Regions from separate parts of the Enterobacter sp. UPMP2052 genome, predicted to be linked through region 1. Evidence: predicted binding sites of a transcription regulator. Region 1 holds the regulator's gene; each other region holds the start of a gene.
What was found. The regulator CRP, encoded in region 1, controls carbon source genes, mostly activating them, when cyclic AMP is high. The targets are predictions, from matches to a motif close to ATGTGANNNNNNTCACAT.
Positions count from the first base shown of each region.

Region 1 (7,865 bases):
ACTTCGCCGCCGGTCATGCTCCAGATAAACGGACGGTCACGGGAGTCGTACTCTTCAATCCCCGCTTCCTGTTCGATAACCTGCGGGCCGTTCAGGCCAAGACGCGCTTCGCGGGTCACAATCAGGTAGCTGCACAGCGCTGCGGCGATAGACATCCCGCCGAAGCAGCCCACGGTCCCGGCCACAATGCCGATCACCGGCGTGTAGCGACGCAGATCGACAATCGCGGCGTGGATATCGGCAATCGCCGCCAGGCCCAGGTTGGCTTCCTGCAAGCGCACGCCGCCGGTTTCGAGGCACAGCACCGCCTGAGTCGGGATGCCGTTGCGGTTATCTTCCGCCGCCAGCTCCAGCGCCGCCGCCATTTTGGCACCGGACACTTCACCCATACTGCCGCCCTGGAACGCGCCTTCGATGGCAACCACCACGGCAGGCTGACCGTTGATGGTCCCTTTCGCTACCACCATGCCGTCGTCGGCCTGCGGCACAATCCCCTGCGGCCCCAGCCACGGAGAAATAATGCCTTCAAACGGATCCAGCAGTTCACGGTAGCTGCCGTCATCCAGCAGCGCCTGCGCACGCTGGCGTGCTTTTAGTTCGATAAAGCTGCTGTCATCACGCATGGCTCACCCCCTCAAAAACTTGTTCGATACGAATGCGCGCCACGCCCGGCGTCGCGCCGAAGTCGTGGATGGTCAGTTTGCCTGCGGGCAGGCTGCTGACGGTTTGCAGGCGGGTAAACAGAGCTTCCCAGCGACCGCGGCTGTTATCAACGGAAGTGGTGATATCAATGGTTAACGTCTGGCCCGGTTCGGCGGCGAAAAGCACCTCCATATCCCCGGAACCGACAACCCCTGCCAGCGCTTTACCGCTTAACGCGCGGCTGGCGGGCATGGTTAATGTGATTTTTTCCATAACATCCTCTTAATGCTTTGAATAAGGCGTTTCGACGCGGTCGAGAAACAGCGTGGCGGCAAGCAGGTCGGCAGCACCGCCCGGTGAGGCGTTGAGTGCCAGCATCTGACGATCTAACGTCGCCAGCGCCAGTTGACCTGCGGGTGTGGCACATCCTCCGGCGTTCAGCACGGCGCGGGCGCCGTCCTGCATGGCGTCCAGCCCCTCCATTCCGGCGCGCGACAGCACGCAGGTATCGGTAAGCGACGTCATGATGGCCATCAGCGCGTCGAGCCTCGCCTGCGCTTCGCTACTGCCGTTAAGTCGGCTCAGACGAAGCTGCGGCAGCGCACGCTGCATGATGTGCGGAAACGCCTGCTGCGCCTCTTCACGCGCGCCCGGCACGCGATAGCGATGCGTGGCGCGTAGCCCTTTGCTGAACACTTTCGGTGCGGCGTCATCCGGCAGTTTTGCCAGCCGGGCGGCGGTGTCTGCGACGGTTTGCGCAGAGGCGTCGCCGCCCTGCATCGCCACCGCGCTGACCAGTAATCCCAGCGCCCAAATCGCACCCCGGTGGGTATTGACCCCGCCGGTTGCATTCATCATCTGCTGCTCGCCTTCGCGGCCAAGCCGCCCGACGGTTTGCCTGAGCGCAACGTCAGCCGGACGCTGCCAGCTTTGCTGCGCCAGCGCCTGAAACGTAGGGGTCAGGCTGTGCGCGGAGCGCTCCATCAGCGCCAGCGTAAGATCGTGGTGCGCGCCGTTCCCCCGACTGTCCACCAGACCGGGTTTCGGGCTTAATCGTGCTTCGTCAATCAGACACTGCGTGGCGGTTCGCGCCAGCCATTCGGCACCGCCTTCAACCTGAATCTGGGGCAGAAGTTTCATTACCAGCTCCGGAATTTCGCAGGTGGGTTATACAGACCGCCGGACCACTCAACGAGGTCAGACACGCTGCCCGCCGCCAGCAGTGAGCGGGTGGCATCGGTGCGGCGAATGCCCATATCTTCCGGGTAAACCACTTTTCCGCTCTGGCGAAGTTCTGCGACGCGTTTGGCGTCTACGCCCAGACCGATATCGGTGATCCCCGCCACGGCGGCAACCATCGCCCGACGCTCTTCCAGATCTTTGGCGCGATAGAGGTAAGCAATCCCCTCTTCGGTCAGGACGTGGGTCACGTCATCGCCGTAAATCATTACCGGTGCCAGCGGCATCCCGGAGGCTTTCGCCACGTCGACGGCATCCAGTTTCTCCACAAAGGTTGGCTTCACGCCTGCCTGGAAGGTTTCCACCATCTGCACGACCAGTTTTTTACCGCGCTGCAGTGGGTCAGGCTCGGTGATCATGTTCAGCCAGGCCGGTGTCGCGTGGCGACGACCGTGCGGATCGTGGCCCATGTTTGGCGCGCCGCCGAAGCCGGAGAGACGCCCGCGGGTCACGGTTGAGGAGTTAGCGTAGCCGTCCACCTGGAGGGTGGAGCCAATAAACATATCCACCGCATACTGGCCTGCCAGCTGGCAGAAGGCGCGGTTGGAACGCATGGAGCCGTCGGCACCGGTAAAGAAGATGTCCGGGCGGGCGCGAATGTACTCTTCCATCCCCAGCTCACCGCCAAAGCAGTGCACGCTTTCCACCCAGCCGCTTTCAATCGCCGGGATCAGCGTTGGATGCGGGTTCAGGGTCCAGTGCTTACAGATTTTGCCCTTCAGGCCGAGCTGTTCGCCGTAGGTCGGCAGCAGCAGCTCAATCGCTGCGGTGTTAAAGCCGATCCCGTGGTTGAGGGACTGCACCTGATGTTCCGCGTAGATGCCCTTAATCGCCATCATCGCCATCAGGATGTGTTCCTGTTTGATCAGGCGCGGGTCACGGGTGAACAGCGGTTCAATAAAGAACGGCTTGTCGGCCACTACCACGTAGTCGATCCAGGAGCCTGGAATATCCACGCGCGGCAGATCGCATTCGTCGTCCACCAGTTCGTTCACCTGTGCGATGACGATCCCGTCGTGGAACGCGGCGGCTTCAACCAGCGCCGGGGTATCTTCGGTGCTCGCCCCGGTATACAGGTTGCCTTTGCGGTCCGCTTTGAAACCGGCGATGAGCGCAACGTTCGGAGAAAGATCGACATATAGGCGTGAATAGAGCTCGATGTAGGTGTGAATGGCACCGATTTCGAGCTGGCCGTCTTCCAGCAGCTGCGAAATACGCAGGCTTTGGGTGCCGGAGAAAGAGAAGTCCAGCTTGCGGGCGATGCCTTTTTCAAAGATATCCAGATGCTCGCTGCGACCGACGCTTGGCATGATCATATGCAAGTCATGCACAATTTGCGGGTTGACGTCGGCGAGGGAGCGGGAAAGGAAATCGGCCTGTTTCTGGTTGTTACCTTCCAGAACGACTTTGTCGCCAGGCGCGATCAGTTTTTCCAGCATGGCGACGATATCGCCGGTGGGTAGTACCTTGCCCTGCACCGGTACGGATGCCAGACGGCGCGCTTTTTCCGTGCGTCGTGTGTTCCATTGCCGGGTAGGTGTTTGCCCAGATAACATTATTAACCTCCTGATTCAGCACATCATTCTGATTGCTTAACGTTGAGTAAAGTGTGCGCTCTGGTGAGAAAGGCATCAATTAAGCGTAGAGCGTAATCATTAGCCTGAGAGTAATAATCTCAGTAAAGAAATGTGATCGGGATCAGTTCATGTTTCGGAAAAACGGGCTAAACGGGGTACAATTCGGAAGATATCGTAAATAACAGACAATAATTAGCATCGCCGTTATGACCCAAATAATCCCGTCCGACTTTGAGATAGCCGCTGAAGAGCGCGCCGAATTCGTGCCTATGCGCGGCGTGGCGAATCCTCATCTGCAAACCATGCTGCCGCGCCTGATCCGTCGCAAGGTGCAGTTCACCCCACACTGGCAACGGCTCGATTTGCCGGACGGCGACTTTCTGGATCTGGCCTGGAGCGAAGATCCCGATCAGGCGCGCCACAAGCCGCGCCTGGTGGTATTTCATGGTCTGGAAGGCAGCCTGCACAGCCCTTACGCGCACGGGTTAATCCAGGCGGCAAAAGCACGTGGCTGGCTCGGTGTGGTGATGCACTTTCGCGGATGCAGCGGCGAGCCAAACCGTCAGAAACGCATTTATCACTCCGGTGAGACCGAAGACGGCACCTGGTTTTTACACTGGCTGCGCGACAGTTTCGGCACCGTGCCGACGGCCGCCGTCGGGTATTCGCTGGGCGGGAACATGCTGGCCTGCCTGCTGGCGAAAGAGAGCGACGCGGTTCCGCTGGACGCCGCCGTCATCGTCTCCGCGCCGTTTATGCTGGAACAGTGCAGCTACCATATGGAAAAAGGCTTTTCCCGGGTCTATCAGCGCTATCTGCTTAACCTGCTGAAAGCCAACGCCGCCCGTAAACTGAAGGCCTACCCGGACACGCTGCCTATCAGCCTGCAGCAACTCAAGCGGGTGAAGCGTCTGCGCGAGTTTGATGATCTGATTACCTCAAAAATTCACGGCTTTGCCGACGCGATTGACTATTATCGTCAGTGCAGCGCCATGCCGCTGCTGAATCAAATTACAAAGCCGACGCTGATTATTCACGCGAAGGACGATCCGTTTATGGATCACCACTCCATTCCGTCGCCCGGGCATTTACCGGCAAACGTGCAGTATCAGCTCACCGAGTACGGCGGACACGTCGGCTTTGTCGGCGGCACGCTGCGTCGGCCCAAAATGTGGCTTGAGACGCGCATTCCTGACTGGTTAACGACTTATCTGGACGGTATAAAATGATTATTCCCTGGCAGGATCTCTCTCCCGAAACGCTCGATAATCTGATTGAAAGCTTTGTATTGCGGGAAGGCACCGATTATGGTGAACATGAACGTTCGCTTGAACAAAAGGTCAGCGATGTAAAACGCCAGCTGAAAAGCGGCGACGTGGTGCTGGTGTGGTCCGAACTGCATGAGACGGTCAATATCATGCCCCGCAACGCGTTTCACGGCTGACCGCTAAACCTTTTCAGTCAGGGAGTTGCTATGTCTGCCAGACATCCGGTTATTGCCGTCACGGGTTCGAGCGGTGCGGGAACCACCACCACCAGCCTCGCCTTTCGCAAGATTTTCGCCCAGCTCAATCTCCGGGCTGCTGAGGTAGAGGGCGACAGCTTTCACCGCTATACGCGTCCGGAAATGGACATGGCCATCCGCAAGGCGCGCGATTTGGGGAAACACATCAGCTACTTCGGCCCGGAGGCGAATGACTTCGGCCTGCTGGAGCAGACCTTTGCGGAATATGGCCTGAGCGGTAAAGGGCAATCCCGTAAATATCTTCATACCTATGACGAAGCCGTACCCTGGAGCCAGGTGCCGGGCACCTTTACGCCCTGGCAGCCGCTGCCGGAACCCACCGACGTGTTGTTTTATGAAGGGCTACACGGCGGCGTGGTCACGCCACAGCACGACGTGGCGCGCCATGTTGACCTGCTGGTGGGCGTGGTGCCGATTGTTAACCTGGAGTGGATCCAGAAGCTGACGCGCGACATCAGCGAACGCGGTCATTCGCGCGAGGCGGTGATGGACTCGGTGGTGCGCTCGATGGAAGATTACATTAACTTCCTGACGCCGCAGTTCTCCCGCACCCATATCAACTTCCAGCGCGTGCCGACGGTAGACACCTCCAACCCGTTCGCCGCCAAAACCATTCCGTCGCTGGACGAGAGCTTTGTGGTCATCCATTTCCGCAATCTGGACGGGATCGACTACCCGTGGCTGCTGGCGATGCTGCAGGGGTCGTTTATTTCACATATCAATACGTTGGTGGTGCCGGGCGGAAAAATGGGGCTGGCGATGGAGTTAATCATGACACCGCTGGTGCAGCGGTTGATGGAAGGCAAGCAGATCGCGTGAGTTGTTTTGCCCGGTGGCGCTGCGCTTACCGGGCCTACGATCGTGCTTTTGTAGGGCGGGTCAGCGAAGCGCCACCCGCCAAAAGATTAGGCCTCAATCACTTCATACGAATGGGTAATATTAACCGCTTTCTCAAGCATTAACGCCACAGAGCAGTACTTCTCCGCAGACAGGTCAACCGCGCGCGACACCGCCGCGTCTTTCAGGTCTTTACCCGTGACAATAAAGTGCAGATTGATATGCGTGAACAGGCGTGGCGCCTCTTCGCGGCGTTCAGACGTGAGCTTCACTTCGCAATCGGTCACGTCGTGACGGCCTTTTTGCAGGATCGACACCACGTCGATAGCGCTGCATCCCCCCGCCGCCATCAGCACCATCTCCATAGGGCTTGGGGCTTTATCGCCGGAGTTACCGTCCATCAAAATTTGGTGGCCTGACGCAGACTCGCCCAGGAACGTCAGCCCTTCTACCCACTTTACACGCGCTTGCATATTCATTAACTCCAACGTTGCATTTTTGGTGACAGAGTACGCGCGCGTTACATTTCACGCAACGGAAGGCGACCTGCATCATGCTGAAGCGAGACACCAGGAGACACGCGTCAAAAGCTATGCTAAAACACTCAGGATGCTACAGTAATACATTGACGTTACACATGTATGCAGAGGACATCAAACTTTACTGGCTGCGAAACGTTACGACAGCCGACTTCCCAGGGTATGGGTAAGAATTCGATTGCAACCCCAGAGTCAGGATGCGATTTATGGCTCTGGTGACAGCTTATAACAGAGGATAACAGCGCATGGTGCTTGGCAAACCGCAAACAGACCCGACTCTCGAATGGTTCTTGTCTCATTGCCACATTCATAAGTACCCATCGAAGAGCACGCTGATTCACCAGGGTGAAAAAGCGGAAACGTTGTATTACATCGTCAAAGGCTCGGTGGCAGTGCTGATCAAAGATGAAGAAGGGAAAGAGATGATCCTTTCTTATCTGAACCAGGGCGATTTCATCGGTGAACTGGGCCTGTTTGAAGAGGGCCAGGAACGTAGCGCCTGGGTTCGTGCGAAAACCGCATGTGAAGTGGCTGAAATTTCTTACAAGAAGTTCCGTCAGCTGATTCAGGTAAACCCTGACATCCTGATGCGTCTCTCTTCCCAGATGGCTCGCCGTCTGCAGGTGACGTCTGAGAAAGTGGGCAACCTTGCCTTCCTCGACGTTACCGGCCGTATCGCGCAGACCCTGCTGAACCTGGCTAAACAGCCGGACGCGATGACCCACCCTGACGGCATGCAAATTAAAATTACCCGCCAGGAAATTGGTCAGATCGTTGGTTGCTCCCGTGAAACAGTGGGCCGTATCCTGAAAATGCTGGAAGACCAGAACTTGATCTCTGCCCACGGTAAAACCATCGTGGTCTACGGAACCCGTTAATTACGGTCAAACGGCGTGCCACCGCAAGGTGACACGCCGTTTTTGTCTCTACTCCCCATGTGGCGCAGGCTGATCTATCACCCGGAAGTTAACTACGCACTGCGGCAAACGCTGGTGTTGTGCCTTCCTGTGGCCGTGGGCCTGATCCTTGGTCATCTCCAGCAGGGTCTGCTGTTTTCCCTTGTGCCTGCCTGCTGCAACATTGCGGGCCTCGACACGCCGCATAAGCGCTTTTTCAAACGCCTGATCGTTGGCGGTTGCCTGTTTGCAGGCTGTAGCCTCGCGGTGCAGCTTCTGCTGGCCCGGGATATTCCGCTGCCGCTCATTCTGACCGTGCTGGCAATGACGCTCGGCGTGACTGCTGAAATCAGCTCGCTGCACGCCCGACTGCTGCCCGCCTCGCTGATTGCCGCCATCTTTACGCTGAGCCTGGCGGGCAATATGCCGGTGTGGGAGCCGCTGCTGATCTACGCCCTCGGCACGCTGTGGTACGGCGTATTCAACTGGTTTTGGTTCTGGCTGTGGCGGGAACAGCCGCTGCGCGAATCCCTGAGCCTGCTCTACGTGCAGCTAGCGGAGTACTGCGAGGCCAAATACACCCTGCTGACCCAGCACACCGATCCGGAAA
Region 1 covers NZ_JBSKJR010000005.1:168,262-176,126, reverse strand. Annotated here, with positions in the region: gene ACWKX3_RS15705 (biotin-independent malonate decarboxylase subunit beta) at 1-623, opposite strand, end outside; gene mdcC (malonate decarboxylase acyl carrier protein) at 616-915, opposite strand; gene ACWKX3_RS15695 (triphosphoribosyl-dephospho-CoA synthase) at 925-1,782, opposite strand; gene mdcA (malonate decarboxylase subunit alpha) at 1,782-3,437, opposite strand; gene ACWKX3_RS15685 (hydrolase) at 3,665-4,687, shown strand; gene ACWKX3_RS15680 (YheU family protein) at 4,684-4,902, shown strand; gene ACWKX3_RS15675 (phosphoribulokinase) at 4,933-5,802, shown strand; gene ACWKX3_RS15670 (OsmC family protein) at 5,889-6,293, opposite strand; gene crp (cAMP-activated global transcriptional regulator CRP) at 6,605-7,237, shown strand; gene ACWKX3_RS15660 (YccS/YhfK family putative transporter) at 7,295-7,865, shown strand, end outside.

Region 2 (7,865 bases), on a different contig from region 1:
GGCTGAACTGCTGGATATCTACGCCCAGCGTGCGGCCAAAGAGGGCTATGCCTTTAAGCATGACAAAGAGCAGTATCAGCTGTTCTGCGATAGCTTCCCGTTCGAAACCACGCCGGATCAGGCTCAGGCCATTAACGCCGTGCTGAGCGATATGTGCCAGCCGCTGGCGATGGACCGGCTGGTCTGCGGCGACGTGGGCTTCGGCAAAACCGAAGTGGCGATGCGCGCAGCCTTCCTCGCCGTGGAGAACAACAAGCAGGTGGCGGTGCTGGTCCCTACCACCCTTCTGGCCCAGCAGCACTTCGACAACTTCCGCGACCGCTTTGCCAACTGGCCGGTGCGCATCGAAATGCTGTCGCGTTTTCGCAGCGCCAAAGAGCAAACGAGCATTCTGGAGCAGGCAAGCGAAGGCAAGATCGACATTCTGATCGGCACGCACAAGCTGCTGCAAAGCGACGTGAAGTGGAAAGATTTGGGCCTGCTGATCGTCGACGAAGAACACCGCTTCGGGGTGCGTCACAAAGAGCGGATCAAAGCGATGCGCGCGGACGTCGATATTCTGACCCTGACCGCAACGCCGATCCCGCGTACGCTGAATATGGCGATGAGCGGCATGCGCGATCTGTCGATTATCGCCACCCCTCCGGCGCGCCGTCTGGCGGTGAAAACCTTCGTGCGGGAGTACGATAATCTGGTGGTCCGCGAGGCGATCCTGCGCGAAGTGTTGCGCGGCGGCCAGGTGTATTACCTCTACAACGACGTGGAAAATATTCAGAAAGCCGCCGACAGGCTGGCGGAGCTGGTGCCGGAGGCGCGTATTGCCATCGGCCACGGGCAGATGCGCGAGCGCGAGCTGGAACGCGTGATGAACGATTTCCACCACCAGCGCTTTAACGTGCTGGTCTGTACCACCATTATTGAAACCGGCATCGACATTCCTACCGCCAATACCATCATCATTGAACGGGCGGATCACTTTGGCCTGGCGCAGCTTCACCAGTTACGTGGCCGCGTAGGTCGTTCGCACCATCAGGCCTACGCATGGCTACTGACGCCGCATCCGAAGGCGATGACCACCGACGCGCAAAAACGTCTGGAAGCCATCGCCTCGCTGGAAGATCTCGGCGCCGGGTTCGCGCTGGCAACGCACGACCTCGAGATCCGCGGGGCGGGCGAACTGCTGGGCGAAGATCAGAGCGGTTCGATGGAAACCATCGGCTTCTCGCTGTATATGGAGCTGCTGGAAAACGCCGTCGATGCGCTGAAGGCCGGTCGGGAACCGTCGCTGGAAGATTTAACCAGCCAGCAAACCGAAGTCGAGCTGCGGATGCCGTCCCTGCTGCCGGATGATTTTATTCCAGACGTGAATACCCGCCTGTCATTCTACAAGCGTATTGCCAGCGCGAAAAATGAAGGCGAGCTGGAAGAGATCAAAGTCGAGCTGATCGACCGCTTTGGCCTGCTGCCGGACGCCGCGCGCAACCTGCTGGACATCGCCCGTCTGCGTCAGCAGGCGCAAAAGCTGGGCATTCGCAAGCTGGAGGGCAATGAGAAAGGCGGGATGATTGAGTTTGCCGAGAAAAACCATGTCGATCCGATGTGGCTGATCGGCCTGCTGCAAAAACAGCCTCAGCACTTCCGTCTGGATGGCCCGACGCGTCTGCGCTTTACGCAGGAGCTGGCCGAGCGTAAGAACCGCATGGAGTGGGTCCGTAACTTCATGCGTCAGCTTGAAGAGAACGCCATCGCCTGACCGGCACCACAGGCTCCCGGTAGCGCAACGCTGCCGGGAGCAACAATTTACAAACTCTTTGCACTTCGCCCGATCTTCCCGACACACCCATTGACCATAATTATGATTCACAGCTTATAAAATAATAACCTTATCATTTATATGGATTATAGTGATGATGATCTCTTCGCGTCTTATCCGCTGGATTACGTTGTCTGCGCTGATAGCAACGGTAACCATTGCGTTACCCGCCCGGGCAAACACCTGGCCTCTCCCGCCCCCTGGCAGCAAACTTGTCGGGGAAAATCGTTTTCACGTCGTGGAAAATAATGGCGGTTCGCTTGAGGCGATTGCTAAAAAATATAACGTTGGGTTCCTGGCGCTGCTTCAGGCCAACCCAGGTGTAGATCCTTATGTGCCTCGTGCCGGCAGCGTGCTGACGATCCCGCTCCAGACGCTGCTGCCGGACGCGCCGCGCGAGGGGATCGTGATCAACCTAGCTGAGCTTCGGCTTTACTATTATCCACCGGGTAAAAACGAAGTGACCGTCTATCCTATCGGCATTGGGCAGCTGGGCGGCGACACGCTCACCCCAACGATGGTGACCACCGTCTCCGATAAGCGGGCAAACCCGACGTGGACGCCAACGGCCAATATTCGCGCCCGCTACAAAGCGCAGGGTATCGAGCTTCCGGCGGTTGTGCCGGCAGGGCCTGATAACCCCATGGGACATCACGCGATCCGCCTCGCCGCCTACGGCGGTGTCTATCTGTTGCATGGAACCAATGCGGATTTCGGTATTGGGATGCGCGTCAGCTCCGGCTGTATTCGCCTTCGCGATGACGACATCAAGACGCTTTACAGCGAGATCACGCCGGGCACCAAAGTGAATATCATTAATACGCCGATTAAGGTTTCTGAGGAGCCTGGCGGCGTGCGGCTGGTCGAAATCCATCAGCCGTTATCGAAAAACATAGGTGACGATCCGCAAACCCTGCCCATCAATCTGAATGCTGCGATGGTGAGTTTTAAAACGAATGCCAGCACCGATGAGGCCGTGATGGGGAGAGCCATGGAGGTACGTTCAGGCATGCCGACTGACGTCACGCGGCACCACAATATTGCGCAACAGTCGATGTAAGACCCAACGAAAAACGCCCTGCATATGCAGGGCGTTTTTTATAGCAGTGGCATAAATGAGGGTTTAGCCAGGCTTATTTGTAGATGACCGCAGTACCGTGGAGGGTGTTAGGACCGGTCACTGAGGTGATGCGGAAAGATTTTGCACCCATTTCATCCGCTTTTTGCGCCAGCTGATCTTCCAGTGAACCCAGGTTAGTCCCGGCATTCGCGGAGATGGTGCCCACTTTCTGCTGGTCAGCAGGGGTGGATTGCACTTCAACAGCGGCGAAGCTTGCGAAAGAGAGTGAACTCAGAACAGCGGCAGCGATGAGGGTTTTAACGTTTTTCATGTTTTTATACCTTTAGGCAGATGAATTGATGTCGTAATTTATTTACTTAACGATCGATAGGTAAATGATAGATGTGATCCAGGTCACACGTCAACCCATTTTTATAACGACCATTAAATAAATTTAAATTCCGTTATTATTCATATCGATAGGATTAATTTATTTTTAAGCAAACAGCGCTGGTCCCGGCTGTGGTTTATTTTTATAATGGTCATTCAACAAACCAACAGAGGACCAACGGCAATGACAACCGATGTCACGAGTTGTGCGAAGAAAAGCCGTGGCCGACCAAAAGTGTTCGACAGGGATGCGGCGCTGGATAAGGCCATGACGCTCTTCTGGCAGCACGGGTACGAGGCAACGTCGCTTTCGGACCTGGTGGAAGCTACCGGAGCCAAAGCGCCGACGCTGTACGCGGAGTTTACGAATAAAGAGGGGCTGTTCCGGGCGGTTCTGGATCGATACATCTCCCGTTTTGCGGCGAAGTACGAAGCACAGCTGTTCTGCGAAGAAAAATCCGTTGAGCAGGCGCTGCGGGATTACTTCACCGCCATCGCCACCTGCTTCACCAGCAAAGAGACCCCTGCCGGGTGTTTTATGATCAACACCTCTGCCACCCTCGCGGCCTCGTCTACAGAGATCGCCAACACGGTGAAATCGCGCCATGCGATGCAGGAGGAGACGCTGAGCACGTTCCTTGCCCAGCGCCAGCAGCGCGGCGAGATCCCCGCGCATTGTCGCCCGCAGGCGCTGGCGCAATACTTAAGCTGCATTCTGCAGGGCATGTCGATTAGCGCCCGCGAAGGCGCTGGCCTGGAAAAACTGCAAAGCATCACCCAGACCACGCTGCGCCTGTGGCCTGAACTTCTCAAGCTGTAATCTTAAGGGCGGCCATCCGCCCTTTCTGTTTTCTTCCTTCCTCGTTTTCATCTAACCCCCCAAATTTTCTCAGGTTGATAATGCGTTTTATTATCGGCAGTATTCGCATTTACATTTTTTAACACGACAAAAACAACCTGCCCGCATAATAACAATCGCTTAATAAGGAATGATGATGAAGACGAGCCTCTGGGTGCTCAATCCGGTATTGCTGGCTATGGCAATGCCCCTTTATGCAGAACAAAACACAGAAGAGAACCTGGTGGTTAGCGCCAACCGCAGCCACCGCACCGTGGCCGAGATGGCGCAGACCACGTGGATCATTGAAGGCCATGAGATTGAACAGCAGGTTCAGGGCGGCAAAGAGTTCAAGGATATCCTTGGACAGCTGATCCCGGGTATGGACGTCAGCAGCCAGGGACGAACCAACTACGGCATGAACATGCGTGGCCGCGCGATTGTGGTGCTGGTGGACGGCGTTCGCCTGAACTCATCGCGCACGGACAGCCGTCAGTTGGATGCCATCGATCCTTTCAACGTTGATCACATTGAGGTGATCTCTGGCTCCACGTCCCTGTACGGCGGCGGCAGTACGGGCGGCCTGATCAATATTGTGACCAAAAAAGGGCAGCCGGAAAGCCAGGTCGACCTGGAGCTTGGCGGTAAAACGGGTTTTAACAACAGCAACGATCGTGACGAACGCGTGGCAACCGCCGTCAGCGGCGGGAACGATCATGCTTTCGGTCGGCTGTCCGTTGCCTGGCAGCGTTTCGGCGGCTGGTACGATGGTAACGGTGACGCCCTCACCTTCGACAATACGCAAACCGGGTTACAGCACTCGGACCGCCTGGACGTGATGGGCACCGGCACGATTGAGATTGACGAGACGCGTCAGTTGCAGGTGGTCACCCAGTATTACAAAAGCCAGGGCGACGACGATTACGGGTTAAACCTGGGCAAAAACATGGGTGCCGTTACAGGCAGTGGAACGGCCTCTACCCAAAGCGGATTTAACTCCGATCGTGTTCCCGGCACCGAGCGCCATCTTATCAGCCTGCAATACTCGGATACCGATTTCTGGGGACAGGAGCTGGTCGGGCAGATTTATTACCGGGATGAGTCCCTGCGCTTCTACCCTTTCCCGACGCTGGACGCGCAGACCAAAGCCGTTACCAGCTTCGCCGCCTCCGAGCAGAATACCGACCAGTACGGCGCGAAACTGACGTTAAACAGCACGCCGCTGGACGGCTGGCAGATGACCTGGGGGCTGGATGCGGATCACGAGACGTTCGACTCCAATCAGATGTTCTTTGATTTGGCGCAGTCCGTTCCCTCGGGCGGTATGAATAACCACGCTATATATTCCACGGGACGTTATCCGGGCTACAGCATCACCAACATCGCGCCGTTTCTGCAGAACAGCATTGATCTGAGTGATGTCTTCACTCTGAGCGGCGGCGTACGCTACCAGTGGACCGAAAACCGCGTTGATGACTTTATCGGCTATACCCAGCAACAGGCGATTGCCAACGGTAAGGCGCGGTCCGCAGAGGCCATCCCGGGCGGCAAAACCGATTACGACAACCTGCTGTTCAATGCCGGGATCCTTGCGCATCTCACGGAAAATCAGCAGGCCTGGTTTAACTTCTCTCAGGGCGTGGAGTTGCCCGACCCCGGTAAATATTACGGCAACGGTTCCTATGCAAGGGCCGATGCACAGGGCCATCTTGCGCTGGTGAAAAGTGTTAACCCGCAGGATGCGAAGCTCGAAGGCATCAAAGTGAACTCCTATGAGCTGGGCTGGCGTTATACCGGCAATAATCTGCGCACCCAGATTGCGGCCTACTACTCGTTGTCGGATAAATCGGTCGACATTAACCGCCGCGATATGACAATCGACGTCAATCAGCAGGAGCGCAGGATTTACGGCGTGGAGGGCGCGGTGGATTATTTCATTCCTGACAGCGCCTGGAGCCTCGGCGGGAATTTCAACGTGCTGAAGTCAGAGATTAAAACGAACGGATCGTGGGAGAAGTGGGATGTGACACAGGCCTCACCGTCAAAAGCCACGGCATACGTCGGCTGGTCCCCTGAACCCTGGTCACTGCGCCTGCAGACCCAGCAAACCTTCGACCTGACGGACGCGGCGGGCAATAAAATTGATGGCTATAACACCGTTGATTTCCTCAGCAGCTATGCCCTGCCGGTGGGTAAACTGTCCTTCAGTATCGAAAACCTGCTGGATAAAACCTACACCACCGTCTGGGGCCAGCGTGCGCCGCTGCTCTACAGCCCGACCTACGGTAGCGCTGCTTTGTATGAGTACAAAGGGCGTGGCCGCACCTTCGGGCTGAACTATGCCCTGACCTTCTGACGGCCAAAAAAAAGCTCCTCAGCCTGAGCGCGTGAGGAGCTAAGTTCAGAGAAGATCTTTTTTACGCTTTGTTGTTCAGGATCAGCTGACCATTTCCGTCCAGCGGGATCTGGGTGCCGGGGTCTTTATCCATGCGGATTTTGCCCTGCTGGTCGCCGATTTTGTAGGTGACATCGTAACCCAGCATTTTCTCGGATTTGTCATAGACGGTTTTACAGCGCTGCTGGGTTGTGGTGTAGGTGTCGTTATCCTGCATCGCACCCTGCACCTGATTCCCTGCATAGCCACCGCCCAACGCGCCGACAACGGTAGCCACGTCTTTACCGCGACCGCCACCAAACTGATGGCCAATTACGCCGCCTGCAACCGCGCCGAGAACAGAACCGGCAATACGGTTTTCATCCTGTACGGGACGACGGTGGGTGACCGCAACGTTGCGGCACTCCTGACGGGGCGTTTTGACCGTCTCTTTAATGGGCGTTGCGGAAACCACTTGCGCATACTGCGGGCCACGTTCAAACACGTTGAGACTGGCAACCGCAGCCACACCTAACGCAGCCGCTACGCCAATCCCTATACCCGCCAACATTGATTTATTCACGGGACATCCTCCTTTGTTGCTATTGGTAACAATTTTGCAATCAATGGCTGGACTCGCCAATAAGACAAAGGCGTAAAAACGCGGAGTGCAGGAGGGATATATCGGATTTAGGAGAACTCTTAAGCGCCTGAAGGGCACTGGACAGCATGATATGCTAAAAAATCCCTCCGGAGGACCCGGAGGGATAATACGATTAGTGCAGCTTCAGACGCGGGCGAATAACCCGGTTGATGCGTCCAACCAGCATCATCAGGCCGGTTTTGAAGTAGCCGTGCAGCGCAATCTGGTGCATACGGTAAAGTGAGATATACACAAAGCGCGCAATGCGCCCTTCTACCATCATTGAGCCACGCATCAGGTTGCCCATCAGACTGCCGACGGTCGAGAAGTTGGAGAGCGACACCAGAGAGCCGTGGTCTTTGTAGACATACGCCTTCATCGGTTTGCCTTTACGCTGCGCCAGGATGTTGTGCAGCACCAGGCTTGCCATCTGGTGCGCGGCCTGAGCACGCGGAGGAACGAACCCGCCTTCCGGGCGCGCGCAGGAGGCACAGTCGCCGATGGCGTAAATGTCCGGATCGCGCGTGGTTTGCAGCGTAGGCTCCGTCACCAGCTGATTAATACGGTTCGTTTCCAGCCCGCCGATATCTTTCATGAAATCAGGCGCTTTAATCCCTGCCGCCCAGACCATCAGATCCGCTTCGATGTACTCGCCGTCTTTGGTGTGCAGACCACCCGCATCGGCGCTGGTGACCATGGTTTGCGTCAGCACGCGTACGCCGAGTTTGGTCAGCTCGCTGTGCGCTG
Region 2 covers NZ_JBSKJR010000001.1:1,560,000-1,567,864, forward strand. Annotated here, with positions in the region: gene mfd (transcription-repair coupling factor) at 1-1,753, shown strand, start outside; gene ldtC (L,D-transpeptidase LdtC) at 1,908-2,873, shown strand; gene bhsA (multiple stress resistance protein BhsA) at 2,947-3,204, opposite strand; gene comR (TetR family copper-responsive transcriptional repressor ComR) at 3,448-4,083, shown strand; gene ACWKX3_RS07305 (TonB-dependent siderophore receptor) at 4,259-6,457, shown strand; gene ACWKX3_RS07310 (glycine zipper 2TM domain-containing protein) at 6,519-7,058, opposite strand; gene ACWKX3_RS07315 (NAD(P)/FAD-dependent oxidoreductase) at 7,252-7,865, opposite strand, start outside.
Region 2: the regulator CRP is predicted to act here: its motif matches at 3,276-3,293, upstream of bhsA (multiple stress resistance protein BhsA).

Region 3 (7,865 bases), on a different contig from region 1:
AGCGTTAAGGCCACGGTGTTGATCGCCTTAAGACGACGGTTTGCCCGGGACCAGCGGGAAGACTCCATATTCAGGTTGCTGCGCATCCCTTCCAGCGCGGTGGTGCGCCGTACCAGGCCACCCCAGGCGTTATCAACCTCTTCGCTGTCGCCATGCTTAATGCACAACTGCATCAGTTTGTACTGGTCGACAATTAACGCATCCAGTTCGCGATCCACTTCCTGCTTGATGGAACGTGGCGAAAACAGCAGATCGGCCACGATGGCGCAGACGATACCGATGACAATTTCACTGCAGCGTTCGACGGCAAACTGTGGGGCGAGCAGCGGCTCTGCCTGAATGGTGATGATGATAATCAGCGCGGTATAACCCGAAAGTCCCCAGGCGTAGGAGTTCTCTACTTTTACCAGCGAGGAGACCCAGGTACAGAAGCCCGCCCAGATGCAGCACACCATCAGCATCAGCAGCGGCGTGCGGATCATCAGAATAATAATGGTAAGCGCCGCGATACAGCCGATAAACGTCCCGACGATACGCAACATCCCGCGGTAGCGAATGGCGCCCGAGTAGGGTTCACCACCCGCCGCAAAGGCCGGCCCCGCCGCGACAATCGCCGCCGTCAGCACCGCCCAGCGGGGCGTTTCAAGCTGAAAATGAAAGCCGACAAACAGCGCCAGCACGATGGCGCACGCCAGCTTCACGGCGAAGCGGAGGTGCTGGCTGGCGATGGAAAAGATACCCATAGCGATTAACCAAACTCGCGCAGGCGGTGGGCGATTTTACGGAAGAGAGAGTCCTGGCTGGCGTCGCGGTCTTTTTCGCCGGTGATCACCACGGTGGCCGTGGTGCCTGCAGGCCAGAGATTGCCCTGCTGTTCATCCAGGTGAATACGTACCGGTACACGCTGCGCCAGACGGACCCACTCAAGGTTTGAGTCCACGGTCGCCATCCCTTTGGTGTCATTGCTGCTGCTGGAGTTGGTGACGCCTGCGGCCACGCTGTCGACCGTGCCTTTAAAGACGCGGTTGCTGCCAAGCGGCGTGATTTCCGCGCGGTAACCCGGACGCACGCCTTCCAGCTTCGTCTCTTCCATATAGGCCAGAACGTAGAAGGAGTTCTGTTTTACCAGCGCCACCGCGGTGGAGCCACGGGTGATAAACTCCCCGGCGTAGACGTTCAGGTTGGTGACCCAGCCGTCAGACGGCGCGCGGATCACCGTACGCTCCAGATCGAGCCGGGCGAGATCGCGCGTCGCTTGCGCCTTCGCAAGCTGGTGAAGCACGGTTTGCAGCACGTTGTTGGACTGGTCGATCTCTTCGCGGGACATGGCCTGCACGCCAAGTCGGTTACGGCGGCCCGCCTCACGACGTTTCTCGGAAGCCAGCGCCTGATAATAGGCCACGTCCGCTTCCGCCTCTTCTAATGCTTTCTGGTAGCGAGGCTGATCGATAGTGAACAGAACCTGATCTTTCTTCACCAGTTGGTTATCGTGGACGTTGACCGCGGTAATCAGCCCGGCGACATCGGGTGCTATCGCCACAACATCCGCGCTGAAACGCGCGTCACGCGTCCACGGTGATTCGGTGTAATAAACCCAGGCGCGAAAGATCGCGATGAACGCCAGGACAACCAGCGCCATGGTAATGGCAGTGCGGGAGATTTTTCTTGTTAGCGTTTTCACATCAACCTCAAACAAACATGCGCGATATCAGATAGAACAGGCAGCAATACAGCGCCGTATTAAACAGTGCAGGGTGCCAGACAAAATCATAGATCCCGGTTGGGACCAGCACCTTGCGCACCAGCCAGAAAATCGCCAGTGACAAAAGAAGCTCAAAGAATATCGGTGGGAACGACAAACCGAACACCACGATAACGGGAAACAGACTCATGTTGACCTTGATTAGAGAGAGTGCAGGCTACGGTATTTTTCAGCGTGCGCCGCCGCAGGAGAGCAAGAAAAGCCGGGCGAGAGTGGCGACGCCGTTATGTAATTAATAATATATTAACGTAACTGTTATGCTGTTATCTATAATATGTGATCTAAATCACTTTTAAGCCAGAGTGAACAATGGAACGTTTAAAACGCATGTCGGTGTTTGCCAAAGTGGTTGAACTGGGCTCCTTTACCGCCGCCGCCAGGCAGCTGCAAATGAGCGTCTCGTCCATCAGCCAGACGGTGTCAAAACTGGAAGATGAACTTCAGGTCAAGCTGCTCAACCGCAGCACCCGGAGCATCGGGTTAACCGAAGCGGGCAAAATTTACTACCAGGGCTGCCGCCGGATGCTGCATGAAGTGCAGGATGTCCACGAGCAGCTTTACGCTTTTAACAACACGCCTATCGGTACGCTGCGCATCGGTTGTTCTTCAACTATGGCACAAAATGTCCTCGCTGCCATGACGGCGGATATGCTCAAGGAGTACCCGGGCTTAACCGTAAATCTGGTGACCGGCATACCTGCGCCGGATTTGATCGCAGACGGGCTGGATGTAGTGATCCGCGTCGGCGCACTGCAGGATTCCAGCCTCTTCTCCCGCCGCCTGGGCAGCATGCCGATGGTGGTCTGCGCCTCGAAAAGCTATCTGGCACAGTACGGCGTTCCGGAAAAGCCTGCCGACCTGACGAACCACTCCTGGCTGGAATACAGCGTGCGCCCGGATAACGAGTTTGAACTGATTGCCCCGGAAGGGCTTTCCACGAAGCTGCTGCCCGTGGGGCGTTTCGTGACAAACGATCCGATGACCATCTCACGATGGCTGGTGGCGGGTGCCGGCATCGCCTACGTCCCGTTGATGTGGGTGATCAACGAGATCAACAGCGGCGAGCTGGAGATTTTATTCCCGCGCTACCAGTCCGATCCCCGTCCGGTCTACGCGCTGTATACCGAAAAAGATAAGTTGCCGCTGAAGGTGCAGGTCTGTATTAACTATCTGACCGAGTATTTTGTGGACGTGGCGGAACTGTTTCAGGGAATGCGGGGAAGACGTAAAGAGTAGGTTCACCGACCCTCTCCCGCGTGGGGAGAGGGTCAGGGTGCGGGGGAATTACGCGGTGCCGCCCACCGTTAAGCTGTCGACCTTCAGGGTAGGTTGCCCCACGCCAACCGGCAGGCTCTGGCCTTCTTTGCCACACACGCCCACGCCGTTATCGAGCTTCAGATCGTTACCGACCATGGAAATCTGCTGCATGGCTTCAATACCGGAGCCAATCAGGGTCGCGCCCTTCACCGCTTTGGTCACTTTGCCCTTCTCAATCAGATAAGCTTCTGAAGTCGAGAAGACAAACTTACCGGAGGTAATATCCACCTGACCGCCGCCAAAGTTTGGCGCGAAGATACCGTAATCAACGGATTCGATAATCTCCTGCGGCGTGGATTGCCCCGGCAGCATATAGGTGTTGGTCATGCGCGGCATCGGCAGGTGCGCGTAAGATTCGCGACGGCCGTTACCCGTTGGCGCCACGCCCATCAGACGCGCGTTAAGCTTGTCCTGCATGTAACCTTTCAGTACGCCGTTTTCGATCAGCACGTTGTACTGGCCCGGCGTACCTTCGTCGTCGATAGCCACAGAGCCACGACGGTCAACCATAGTACCGTCATCAACCACGGTGCACAGTTCGGAGGAGACGAGCTGCCCCATCTGGCCGCTAAACACCGACGTACCGCGACGGTTGAAGTCGCCTTCCAGACCGTGGCCTACCGCTTCGTGCAGCAGTACGCCCGGCCAGCCAGCACCCAGCACGACCGGGAAGGTCCCCGCCGGCGCAGCCACCGCAGAAAGATTCACCATTGCCATGCGCACGGCCTCTTTGGCCCACGCATCGGCACGGGCTTCACCGTCAACGTCACCCAGGAACCAGTCATAGCCAAAACGACCGCCGCCGCCGCTGGAGCCGCGTTCACGCTTGCCATCGTCCTCCACCTGCACGCTAATCGAGAGGCGGACCAGAGGACGGACGTCGGCAGCCAGCGTACCGTCGGTTGCTGCGACGAGAATCAGCTCGTATACACCGCTCAGGCTGGCAGAGACTTCCTGCACGCGTTTGTCCGCGGCGCGGGCCACTTTGTCCACGCGGCGCAGAATATCCAGTTTCTCTTCACGGCTCATGCTCTGCAGCGGATCGATGCTGGTATAGAGTGCAGAGTGCTGAATTTCACCCAACGTTTTCACACGGCCATCGCCGGTATCGCGCACGATAGTACGCGCGGCCTGTGCGCTCTGCTCAAGTGCCGCAAGGCTAATCTGGTCGGCATAGGCAAAGCCGGTTTTCTCGCCGCTGACGGCGCGCACGCCAACGCCCTGGTCAATGTTATAAGAGCCATCTTTGATGATGCTGTCTTCTAAAACCCAGGATTCGTGATAGCTCGACTGGAAATAGAGATCGCCGTAGTCGAGACGGCGTTCGGTCAGTTGACCAAGAATGGAGAACAGGTCCTGATGGCTCAGGCCGTTCGCTGCGAGCAAATGTTCACTTACCAGGTTCAGACTCATCGTATTGCTACTCGTTCGTTGCCGCTTGGGCGGTAAAAAATTCATATTTATTGAGAGTGAGGCAATTACCCGCCCACGTCAAATCATTGCTGTGCATCTTTGCGCGGCTGGCGCAGCACCTCATTAATCTGCGGTTTATCAATAGGGCCGGTAATGCGGTAGCGCAGAATGGAGACCTTGCTCCACAGCGGCCCCAGTACCTTACTGGCGGCAAACACCGCCGCGCCGACAATCGGGTTCACCACAAAGGCCGCCGCGACGCCCACGGTGGCGGAGATTTCCGGCGCAACCACGGCTTCCATATCCAGTTCGCGGCGCACGAGGTTTACCGATCCTTTCATTGCAATGTCTGCTTCGAGACCATCCACCAGCGTATCGTCAGTGTGCATCACCCCGTCCTTGATCCACGCCGTGCTGCGAATGGAGTCATAGTAGAAACCTTCGCTGAAGGTGTCGCTAAAATCGAAGCGCAGCTTACGCAGCAGGGCATCGAAGCTCAGCAGGCGCAAAATCTGTCCGGCGTGGCCGGTGCTCACGTCCGCAATTTCGCCCTTACCGAAGCGGGTTTTCAGGATGCCGTTCAAAGAGGCCTCGTCTGGCGTCCACGGTGCCGCGCGCCAGTGCAGGTCGTAGTTAACATCAAAGGACGAGCCGCGAAGCGGCGTGCTGATGCCAAAGAAGTTGGCGGCGGCATCCAGCTTATTGCCTTTGATATCGCCCTTCAGCGAGGTGCGCTGCCCGCCAGGATTGTTCACCCACTCGCCCTGCGCCGTCAGGCGGCCAAAGCCGGTATCCACCAGGCCGCCGGTCAAACTCAGCGTATTCCCGCGGATAGCGAAATCACCGTCGATGCGGCCATATTTTTGTCCCCACAGCCAGCACTCCGCGCAGCGCAGCTGCAGATCGGGCCAGCCGCTGAAATCCACGCGAGAAGCATTGCTCAGCGGCGGCGTGCTCGCAGACGGCTCTTTTGCCTTCGCCGTGGCAGGATTGTAATAAAGGTAACGGATCGCCACCTGCCAGGGGGCGTGATCTCGCATAGTCAGGGTGCCGTTAATCTCCCGTCCCTGCGCCTCAACCTTCGTACCGTTTGCCGCAGGTTGCGAAACGATGCTGAGGTTATTCCACGTTTGCCCGCCCAGCGTTAGCGCTGGCGTGCGCGCAGTGATGGTCTGCGGGATCTGCACGACATCGTTCGCGTTTTGTCCCACGCCTTTCTGGAACAGGGCCAGCCATTCAGCGCCGTCCAGGGGAGGCAGGTTCAGCTCAACGCCCGCCTGCTCAGGCAGCGGAGGCGTGCTTCGGCTGTCCGTCGTCCATATGGCTCTGTCGAGCGTTAGCTTGCGGTTAAGCAGCCAGCGGCTGTTAAAGTGGTTTGTCCCGCCCGCGCTGCCGGTTAAGTCAAAGCTGTTGAGGCCACCCGCCACGTTGATTTTCATCGGCAGCGGCTGCCCGGCTTTTTTGTCCAGCGGGGCAGGCAGTTGGCTGCTGATGTTTTTCAGATCGCCGGAGATATCTACGTTATACCGCGCCCCGGCGTGATAAGGCAGCTCGATACCGACCTTGCCACGCCAGTCAACCGCGCCGCCGACCGCACTTTCGATCTGCCGGGGCAGCACGCCCATGCGCGATGGCTGCCAGCTGGCATTCATATTGACCGCCACCTGGTAGGCTTTCTCACCCTCGGTGGTGGAAAAATCGATATTGATCGGTTGGTTAAACCAGGTGGCGTTGAGCGGCTCGCTCTTGAGGTTGCCGTTTACAAAGCTGAACTGCCCGTTGAGGTTGGTCAGCGTGCTGTTCAGCGGCTTGATAAAGAGGCTGTTGTTCTGGAGCCGGACGTCACCTTTAGCGGTCGTCATTTCGCCATCAAGCGGGATGTCCAGATGTAAGCGAGCATTCACATCGCCATCCAGCTGCAGCTGATCGAGGGTTGCCGCCAGCGATTCCTTTAGCGGCGTCCCGTCAAAGTAGGGGCCAACCGCCTTTCCGGGCCCCTTGATGTCCGCATCAATGAGCAGCTTCTCTTTGGAGTAATCCGGGATGTTTGCCGTCAGGTTGCTGGCGGTCACACCGCCCAGCGCCACGCTGTCCGTCTTCATCCACAGCCCGTCATTGAGGAAGTTCAGTTCGATATTGAGGTTTTGCAGCGCAGGCCAGTCCGGCTGGAAGGCAAAGGTCGCGTTGTGTAACGGCACCAGCACCTGGAACTGCCCTTCGTTGTGTTTGTACGGGAAGAGATGCGGATTGCCGCCATAAACCAGGGTGGCGTTATCTGCCTGACCGCCCTGGATCGCACCACTGAGGTAGTCCACCAGCGCTTTGCCCATCAGATTTTCCGGGAAATAACGCCAGGCCTGCGCGCCATCGTCGGTGCTGATCCCCGCCAGAATACCCAGCCATGGCTCTTCACCTTTAGGCTGCAAATAGCGGAAATCACCGCGCGCATGCACCGCTTTGGCTTTTACATCGATCTGGCGGCCATCCAGCTGAAAGCCTTTATCGTTGTGCAGCCAGTTGAGAACGGCGGAGCCTTTTTCAATCTCAAGCGGAGCACGGAAAACTGTTTCATACGGCATTTTGGCATCGCGCATTTCTGCCGTCAGCCTGCCGTCTTCCACGCTGCCTTCCAGCTTACCGCTAAAATGTTCTGCGCCCGGCAAGAGCTTCCACTGTTTCCAGGCAAGACCGGTCCAGGACGCGAGAAATCGGGTTTTCTCTGTTGCCTGCAGCGGAATGTCCAGCGCCAGCGCGTCTACCGTTCCCGTTGGCTGTGTTGCCAGCCAGATATCACCGAGTTCCGGAGAGAGCTTCGTCGCCATTGAGCGCAGCCCTTCTATCGCCTCCAGATCGAGATTGCTGGCACGAATGCGCAGCTCATCGCTGCGTTTACTGTTCGTGCCGCCCACATCCTGCTCCGGCATCCAGGCGAGCGTCAGCGCGCCGCGCGGCCAGGGCTTGCTGTCCATGGTGATACGCGTATCGGGAATGGCAAATTGCCAGCCCCCTTTCACCTGGGTCACATGCGCGGTGAGGTTATCAACGGAGAGCTGATGCGGTTGTTTTTCATCTTTCCAGCTTGCGCCCCCCTGCTTCAGCCAGATATCCCCACTGGCAAATTCCCCTTTCGTCAGGGTCATCCAGCCTTCCAGGCTAAAACGGGCGGTTTCGAGCTGCATATTTTGCTGGATCCAGTCGCCCAGCCACGGCTTGACGTCCACGTCGTCAGCCTGCAGCCACACTTTGCCGTTGTTTAACAAGCCGTCGTCATCACGCAGATCCATCCGCACCTGCATAACACCGTGCTGCCCGTTAAGGCTCGAGAGGCTCACCTGCCCTTCGGCGCGGTGACGATCTTTGCCATTGAGCCAGG
Region 3 covers NZ_JBSKJR010000006.1:155,841-163,705, forward strand. Annotated here, with positions in the region: gene aaeB (p-hydroxybenzoic acid efflux pump subunit AaeB) at 1-743, opposite strand, end outside; gene aaeA (p-hydroxybenzoic acid efflux pump subunit AaeA) at 749-1,681, opposite strand; gene aaeX (p-hydroxybenzoic acid efflux pump operon protein AaeX) at 1,689-1,892, opposite strand; gene aaeR (HTH-type transcriptional activator AaeR) at 2,072-2,998, shown strand; gene tldD (metalloprotease TldD) at 3,047-4,492, opposite strand; gene yhdP (AsmA2 domain-containing protein YhdP) at 4,576-7,865, opposite strand, start outside.
Region 3: the regulator CRP is predicted to act here: its motif matches at 2,037-2,054, upstream of aaeR (HTH-type transcriptional activator AaeR).

Region 4 (7,865 bases), on a different contig from region 1:
CCACCAGGCCACGGACGCTTTTCTTCAGCTTGCCCATGTCGGCCTGCTCTTTTTTGGTGATCGCGCGGCGGTGCGGCATATCCATCAGCTTCTGCGCTTCTTTGCTCAGCTTCTGGCCTTTAACTTCGCGCAGGCGCTCGATTTCTGCTTCCAGCTTAGTGACCTCTTTTTCCAGTTCGGCGTACTTCTCGGCGGAATCAACCAGCGAGAGGCCCGCCATCTGGTGACGGATCAGATCCAGACGGTCGCTCAGGCGTTTAATCTCGTTCTTTTCGACTTCTTTCATAACACATACTCTAAATTCGGGGGATTTACCGGGAAGGATACAACAAAGTGCGCAGGCTTACTTCTGAAACGCTTTTTTTAAGCTGATTCGTGAAATCAGCTCAGTCAGGGAAAGGACCATGGTAGAGCGAACAACTTGCTGATAACGCAGCTTTTGCATCGCATACAGCTCAGGATCGCTGTTATCGAAGTGGGGTGCCGGGGGCAGGGCGGTCACGCAGTGCAGCTCGCCGAACGGCCCGAGGATCTCATCATCGGTAAAGGCGTATTCATTACCGTCATGATTTAACTCTTCGCGCAACGCCATCAGCAGCTCGGCATCTTCATACTCGGGCCTGCTCAGCACGCCAAGACCGTAGATCAGCTTCAGGCGCACCGATAAATCGCCCAGCGGTCCGTCGCCGTCCAGTAACGGTTCTACAGCATATTTTACCGCGTAGTCGTCTTTGCGGAACACCTGAAGCACCAGAATGTTCACTGCCTCGGTCAGTAACTCGACGGCAGCAATCAGGAAGCTTCGTACGGTTTTGCCAGCATTCAGACGCTCAAGCACACGATTTTCAAAGGCCTGGGTTTGTTCCATTATTGCCTGCATATCTGACAATCTGTAATTTGGGCGCAGGCTAACCTGCGCCGCATTCTGCATCATTTGGTTGCGTTATAAGCGTTAACCGCCTCCACAACCACGTTGCTGTTGGCGTCCAGACCAGAGATCTGCGCCAGCGCAGCCTGAGGGCCTTCATCGCCAATCAGTTGCGCCAGTTCCTGTGCCTGCGGGTCCTGCTCGCTGCGATAGTGCATTGCGGCGGCAATCCCTTTCACCAGGTTGGCATGCGGCAGACCGTATTCCAGCGTGCCCAGCAGCGGTTTAATCAGACGGTCGCCCGCGCTCAGTTTGCGCAGAGGCTGACGTCCCACGCGCTCGACGTCATCTTTCAGGTACGGATTCTCAAAACGTCCGAGGATTTTCTGAATGTAGGCTGCATGCTTATCGGCATCAAAACCGTAGCGTTTAATCAGCACCGCGCCGCTCTCTTCCATTGCGCCTTTCACCACCGCACGGATGTTCTCATCAAGGATTGCATCACGGATGGTCTGATGACCGGCCAATTTGCCGAGGTACGCGGTTATAGCATGCCCGGTGTTAAGCGTGAAGAGTTTACGTTCGACAAATGCCATCAGGTTGTCGGTTAATTCCATTCCCGGAATGGTCGGCAGCGCGCCTTTAAACTGGGTTTTATCAACGATCCACTCGCTGAAGGTTTCAACGGTGACTTCCAGCGGATCGTGGGTGGCCGATTCTGACGGCGGAACGATGCGGTCCACGGCGGAGTCAACAAAACCGACGTGCGCCTCAACCCAGGCCTTGTCTTCGTCCGCCACGGCGGCCATAACGTGGGCCTTCAACTGCGTGGTGCCGCGCACCATGTTCTCACAGGCGATAATGTTCAGCGGCGTTTCAATGCCCTGTGCTTTACGTTTAGCCAGGCCTTTCGCCACGGCAGGGGCAATGCGCTCCAGCACAACCGGGCCGACGGCGGTGGTGACCAGGTCAACGTGGGCGATAAGGTCGATAACCTCGTCGCCAATGCTGCTCACCGCATCCACGCCAGACACCGTCTCAACCTGTTCGTTTTCGCCGACAACGTGGACCTGGTAGCTATGACGGGCATTCAGGGCGTCGAGCACCACCTGGTTCACATCGGCGAATGTCAGCGTAATGCCTGCGTCTGCCAGCAGTTTGCCGATAAAACCACGACCGATATTACCTGCGCCAAAATGTAATGCTTTCATAGTGTTAACCTTCATTAATGTTTTTACCCGAGAGGGCTGGGGTGAGGAACTTTTCCCCTCACCCTAGCCCTCTCCCCAACGGGGAGAGGGAAGAGAACGGACTTACTTGTTCAACAGCGCCAGCACTTCTTCTACGCTGGTGGTGTTGGCCAGACGCTCGATGACGGTGTCGTCATCCAGGGCGTTGGTCAGGCTGGTAATCACCTGGATGTGCTCGTTGTTGCGAGCGGCGATACCAATCACCAGACGGGCGATGTCATCTTCTTCTTCACCGAAGCGTACGCCCTGCGGATACTGGCAGAACACGACGCCGGTTTTCAGCACGCGGTCTTTCGCTTCAACCGTACCGTGTGGAACCGCAATGGATTCGCCGAGGTAGGTTGGCGTCAGTTTTTCACGTTCCAGCATCGCTTCAACGTATTCTGGCTGAACGTACCCGCCAGCAACCAGCTGCTCACCCGCGAAGCGAATGGCGTCTTCTTTCGTGGCAGCGGTACGGCCAAGGAAGATGTTTTCCGCGCCCAGTCTGAACAGGTGCGCATTGCTCTCGTCAAAGCTGTCCTGAAGGCTGGTACGCACTTTCACTTCATTATCTTCGTGACGCTGCGCAGCAACCAGACGTTCGGTCAGGCTGGCGTACAGGCCGCTGTCGAGGAAGTTGGTCAGCGAAATGTGCTGTGCCTGAGGCACCTGGCGCATCGCACGCTCGGTCAGATCGCGGTGCGTAATCACCAGGTCAACGTCCGGCGGCAGGCTGTTGATCGCGCTGTTGGTGACGGAGATATTGGTCAGGCCCGCATCCTGCACTTTCTTGCGCAGTACGCCTGCACCCATTGCGCTGGAACCCATACCGGCGTCGCAGGCAACGATGATTTTACGTACGTGGCTCAGGTCGTTAGAGACATCGCCAGCCGCCAGCGGTGTTGCGCCTTTGGATTCTGCTTTCATGTCATGCATACGACGGGTTGCCGCTTCGATATCGTCTTCTTCTTTCACCTTGCTGGTTTTCAGCAGGATAGCCGAGACCACGAAGGAGACCGCCATCGCCGCACAGATAGCCGCGATGTTAGCGAAGTAAGCGCCTTTCGGGGTCATCGCCAGTACCGCCAGGATAGAGCCTGGAGAGGCTGGAGAAACCAGACCACCACCCAGCACGCTCAGCGTGAACACGCCAGTCATACCGCCGAGGATAACGGCCAGGATCAGACGTGGGTTCATCAGCACGTACGGGAAGTAAATTTCGTGGATACCGCCCAGGAAGTGGATGATTGCCGCGCCGCCCGCAGACTGTTTTGCACTGCCGCGACCAAAGAACATGTACGCCAGCAGAACGCCCATACCCGGACCCGGGTTCGCTTCAATCAGGAAGAAGATGGACTTGCCAAGGTCATGCGACTGCTGGATACCCAGCGGGGAGAAGATACCGTGGTTAATGGCGTTGTTGAGGAACAGGATTTTCGCCGGTTCAACAAAGATAGACGCCAGCGGCAGCATGTCGTGCGCCACCATGAAGTTAACGCCTGCCGCCAGAATTTTAGACAGAACTTCAACCGCAGGGCCAATGCCGAGGAACGCCAGAATCGCGAGGATCATCCCGATGATGCCCGCAGAGAAGTTGTTCACCAGCATTTCGAAGCCGGATTTGATCTTACCATCCACCCAGACGTCGAATTTCTTAATCGCCCAGCCGCCCAGAGGACCGGCAATCATCGCGCCGAGGAACATCGGCATATCCGCGCCGACGATCACGCCCATGGTCGTAATGGCACCCACTACGCCACCGCGATCTCCGCCGACCAGACGACCACCGGTATAACCGATGAGCAGCGGCAGCAGATAGGTAATCATTGGGCCAACAAGTTTCGCCAGCGTTTCGTTAGGCAACCACCCTGTCGGAATAAACAATGCGGTGATAATACCCCACGCGATAAACGCGCCGATATTTGGCATCACCATGTTGCTGAGAAAACGACCAAAGCTTTGAACTTTGATCTTGAAATCGGATGACATAAAACACCCCTTCTTATGTTTACGCTTAGGCTTACGGCCCGAGGTTTATCGTTAATGTGCGGCGGCAGAGGTAGCCGGGCCCTGTTCTGATGCTGTGAAATCTGGCATTGAATCGTTCAACTGTCCAGACACCGAAAATTTGTGTGATCTCAATCACGTAAATGTAGGGGGTATGCCATTTAATGAAGTGATCGCGATCACATAACGCGTGCATAAAAAAAATACAACGGGCATAAAGTAAGCAAAATACCCGACGTTTTGTGATTCGCATCACATTTTCTCACCGCGTGTTTGTTTCGGTATTGTGATTGAATTCACAAAATATTTGCATGCAGATTTGTCCTGATGTCATTCGGGGTAACGCTGTGCAAGGAGGAAGGAATGCGATACGCATACCTGCCTTTTTCCATCGATTGTTCCATACTGACGTTTTTCGCGGCATCAAGGATCAGGCAATGAAACTCGTCGGCAGCTATACCAGTCCCTTCGTGCGTAAAATTTCAATTCTCCTGCTGGAGAAAGGGATTGCGTTTGAATTCGTAAATGAACAGCCTTACAACGCCGAAAACGGCGTGGCGCAGTACAATCCGCTGGGAAAAGTCCCGGCGCTGGTGACGGATGAGGGCGAATGCTGGTTTGATTCCCCGATTATTGCGGAATACATCGAACTGCTGGGGATCGCGCCCGCGATGCTGCCAGCCGATCCGAAAGCGGCGCTGGCGATGAAGCAAACAGAAGCCCTGGCGGACGGCATTATGGACGCGGCCCTTGCCTCCGTGCGCGAGCAGGCAAGGCCGGCAGCCCAGCAGTCGGAAACGGAGCTGCTGCGTCAGCGGGAAAAAATCAGCCGCAGCCTGGACCATTGTGAACAGCTGATCCGGGACGGGAAAATTCAGAATGACGATCTCAACCTGGGAACCATTGCCATTGCCTGCGCCATTGGCTACCTCAACTTCCGCCGGGTTTCGCCTGGCTGGTGCGTAGACCGTCCGCTGCTGGTGAAGCTCGCTGAGACCCTTTTCCAGCGCGAAAGCTTTGCCCGTACCGAACCGCCAAAGGCTTGATGCGGGTTATAACACTTAGCGGCCAGAGGCGTTACAATCCCTCCCATGTTAACTCCCTCTCCCGTCGGGAGGGGGGATGATATCCATTCGCCGGGCGCATCCATGACTACTCATCGTTCTCTCTACAGCCACATTCCTGCTACCGATCGGCTTCTGCGTGATCCCCACTTCTTAACCGTCGTCGACCGTTTCGGCCATACCGCGACGGTCGATATGCTGCGTCTGCTTCAGGAAGAGGTGCGGGAACATATTCAGGCAGAGAATGCCTTACCGGACTGGTGCGCGGACTGGGGGCAGGAGGCGGAACGGCGGCTGACGGCTAACGCGCAGGGTGCTCTGCGTCCGGTCTTTAACCTGACGGGAACGGTGCTGCATACCAACCTGGGTCGTGCGCAGCAGGCCGAAGAGGCGGTCGCGGCGGTTGCTCAGGCCATGCGTTCGCCGGTCACGCTGGAGTATGATCTGGATGGCGCTGGCCGGGGCCATCGCGATCGGGCGCTGGCGGATTTGCTCTGCCAGCTCACCGGTGCTGAAGACGCCTGCATCGTGAATAACAACGCGGCGGCTGTGCTGCTGATGCTGGCAGCGACGGCCAGCGGCAAAGAGGTGGTGGTCTCGCGCGGCGAACTGGTGGAGATTGGCGGTGCGTTCCGCATCCCGGATGTCATGCGTCAGGCGGGCTGTGCGCTGCACGAAGTGGGCACCACCAATCGCACCCATGCAAAAGATTATCGCGCGGCGGTCAACGAAAATACCGCGCTGCTGATGAAGGTCCACACCAGCAATTACCATATTGAAGGTTTCACTAAAACGGTCGATGAGGCCGAGCTGGCCGCTATCGGGCGTGAACTGAACGTGCCGGTTATTGCCGATCTCGGCAGCGGTTCGCTGGTGGATTTAAGCCAGTACGGGCTGCCGAAAGAGCCGATGGTGCAAGAGACGATTGCGGCAGGCGTAAGTCTGGTGAGCTTCTCCGGCGATAAGCTGCTGGGCGGGCCGCAGGCCGGGATCGTCGTCGGCAAACGTGAGTTGATTGCGAAGCTGCAACAGCATCCGCTCAAGCGCGCGCTGCGTGCCGACAAAATGACCCTCGCGGCGCTTGAAGCGACGCTGCGGCTCTACCTCTACCCGGAGAAGCTGGCCGAACGGCTGCCAACGCTGCGTCTGCTGGCGCGGGATGCCGCCTCGATTCGTGCGCAGGGCGAGCTACTGCTGCCGCAGGTTGCCCCGTACTATGCCGGGTTTGACGTGCGCGTTGAATCTTGCCAGTCGCAGATTGGCAGCGGCTCGCTGCCGGTAGACAGACTGCCGAGCGCCGCGCTGACGTTTACACCACGCGACGGACGCGGCAGCCAGCTTGAGGCGTTATCGGCCCGCTGGCGTGCGCTGCCTGCGCCGGTTATCGGGCGCATATACGACGGACGCATGTGGTTAGACCTACGCTGTCTTGAAGATGAAGAGCAGTTTCTGGAGATACTGTTGAAATGATTATTGCCACCGCCGGTCACGTTGACCACGGAAAAACCACCCTGCTGCAGGCTATTACCGGCGTGAATGCTGACCGCCTGCCGGAAGAGAAAAAACGCGGCATGACCATCGATCTGGGCTATGCCTACTGGCCGCAGCCGGATGGTCGCGTGCTGGGCTTTATTGATGTGCCGGGGCACGAAAAGTTTTTGTCGAACATGCTGGCCGGGGTCGGCGGCATCGATCATGCGCTGCTGGTGGTGGCCTGCGATGACGGCGTGATGGCGCAAACCCGCGAACATCTGGCGATCCTACAGCTCACGGGCAATCCGCAGCTCACCGTTGCCCTCACCAAAGCCGACCGCGTGGATGACGCACGCAGGGACGAGGTCAAGGAGCAGGTGCAGGGCGTGCTGCGCGAATACGGTTTTGCCGATGCGCCGCTTTTTGTCACCGTGGCGACCGAGGGGCGCGGGATTGATGCCCTGCGCGACCATTTGCAGCAGCTGCCGTCGCGCCAGCGCGCGAGCCATCACCGCTTTCGCCTGGCCATCGACCGGGCGTTTACCGTCAAAGGGGCGGGTCTGGTGGTCACAGGCACCGCGCTGAGCGGCGAAGTGAACGTCGGCGATACGCTCTGGCTGACGGGCGTGAATAAGCCGATGCGCGTGCGTGGTCTGCATGCCCAGAATCAACCGGTGGAACACGCCCATGCCGGGCAGCGCATCGCGCTGAACATTGCGGGCGATGCTGAAAAAGACCGCCTTAACCGTGGCGACTGGCTGCTATCCGCTGAGCCACCGGAGCCGTCTGAGCGGGTCATTGTCTCTCTGCACAGCTTCACGCCGCTGACGCAGTGGCAGCCGTTGCACATCCATCACGCCGCCAGCCATATTACCGGGCGGGTGTCGCTGCTGGAAAACAACCTCGCCGAGCTGGTGCTTGATTCCCCGCTGTGGCTCGCGGATAACGACCGCCTGGTGCTGCGCGATATCTCGGCGCGGGAAACGCTGGCCGGGGCGCGGGTGGTGACGCTGGATCCGCCCCGTCGCGGGAAGCGTAAGCCGGAATACCTGCAATGGCTGGCGGCGCTGGAGCAAGCCGACGATGATAAAGCCGCGCTGCTGACGCATCTCGAACGCGGCGCGGTAAACCTGAGTGATTTCGCCTGGGCGCGCCAGCTGAGCGGTGAAGGCCTGGGGGAACTGACGCAGGAAGAGGGCTTTATCCAGGCCGGAAACAGCC
Region 4 covers NZ_JBSKJR010000004.1:94,209-102,073, reverse strand. Annotated here, with positions in the region: gene ACWKX3_RS14040 (YibL family ribosome-associated protein) at 1-286, opposite strand, end outside; gene mtlR (mannitol operon repressor MtlR) at 344-934, opposite strand; gene mtlD (mannitol-1-phosphate 5-dehydrogenase) at 931-2,079, opposite strand; gene ACWKX3_RS14025 (PTS mannitol transporter subunit IICBA) at 2,182-4,089, opposite strand; gene ACWKX3_RS14020 (glutathione S-transferase) at 4,545-5,153, shown strand; gene selA (L-seryl-tRNA(Sec) selenium transferase) at 5,256-6,641, shown strand; gene selB (selenocysteine-specific translation elongation factor) at 6,638-7,865, shown strand, end outside.
Region 4: the regulator CRP is predicted to act here: its motif matches at 4,348-4,365, upstream of ACWKX3_RS14020 (glutathione S-transferase).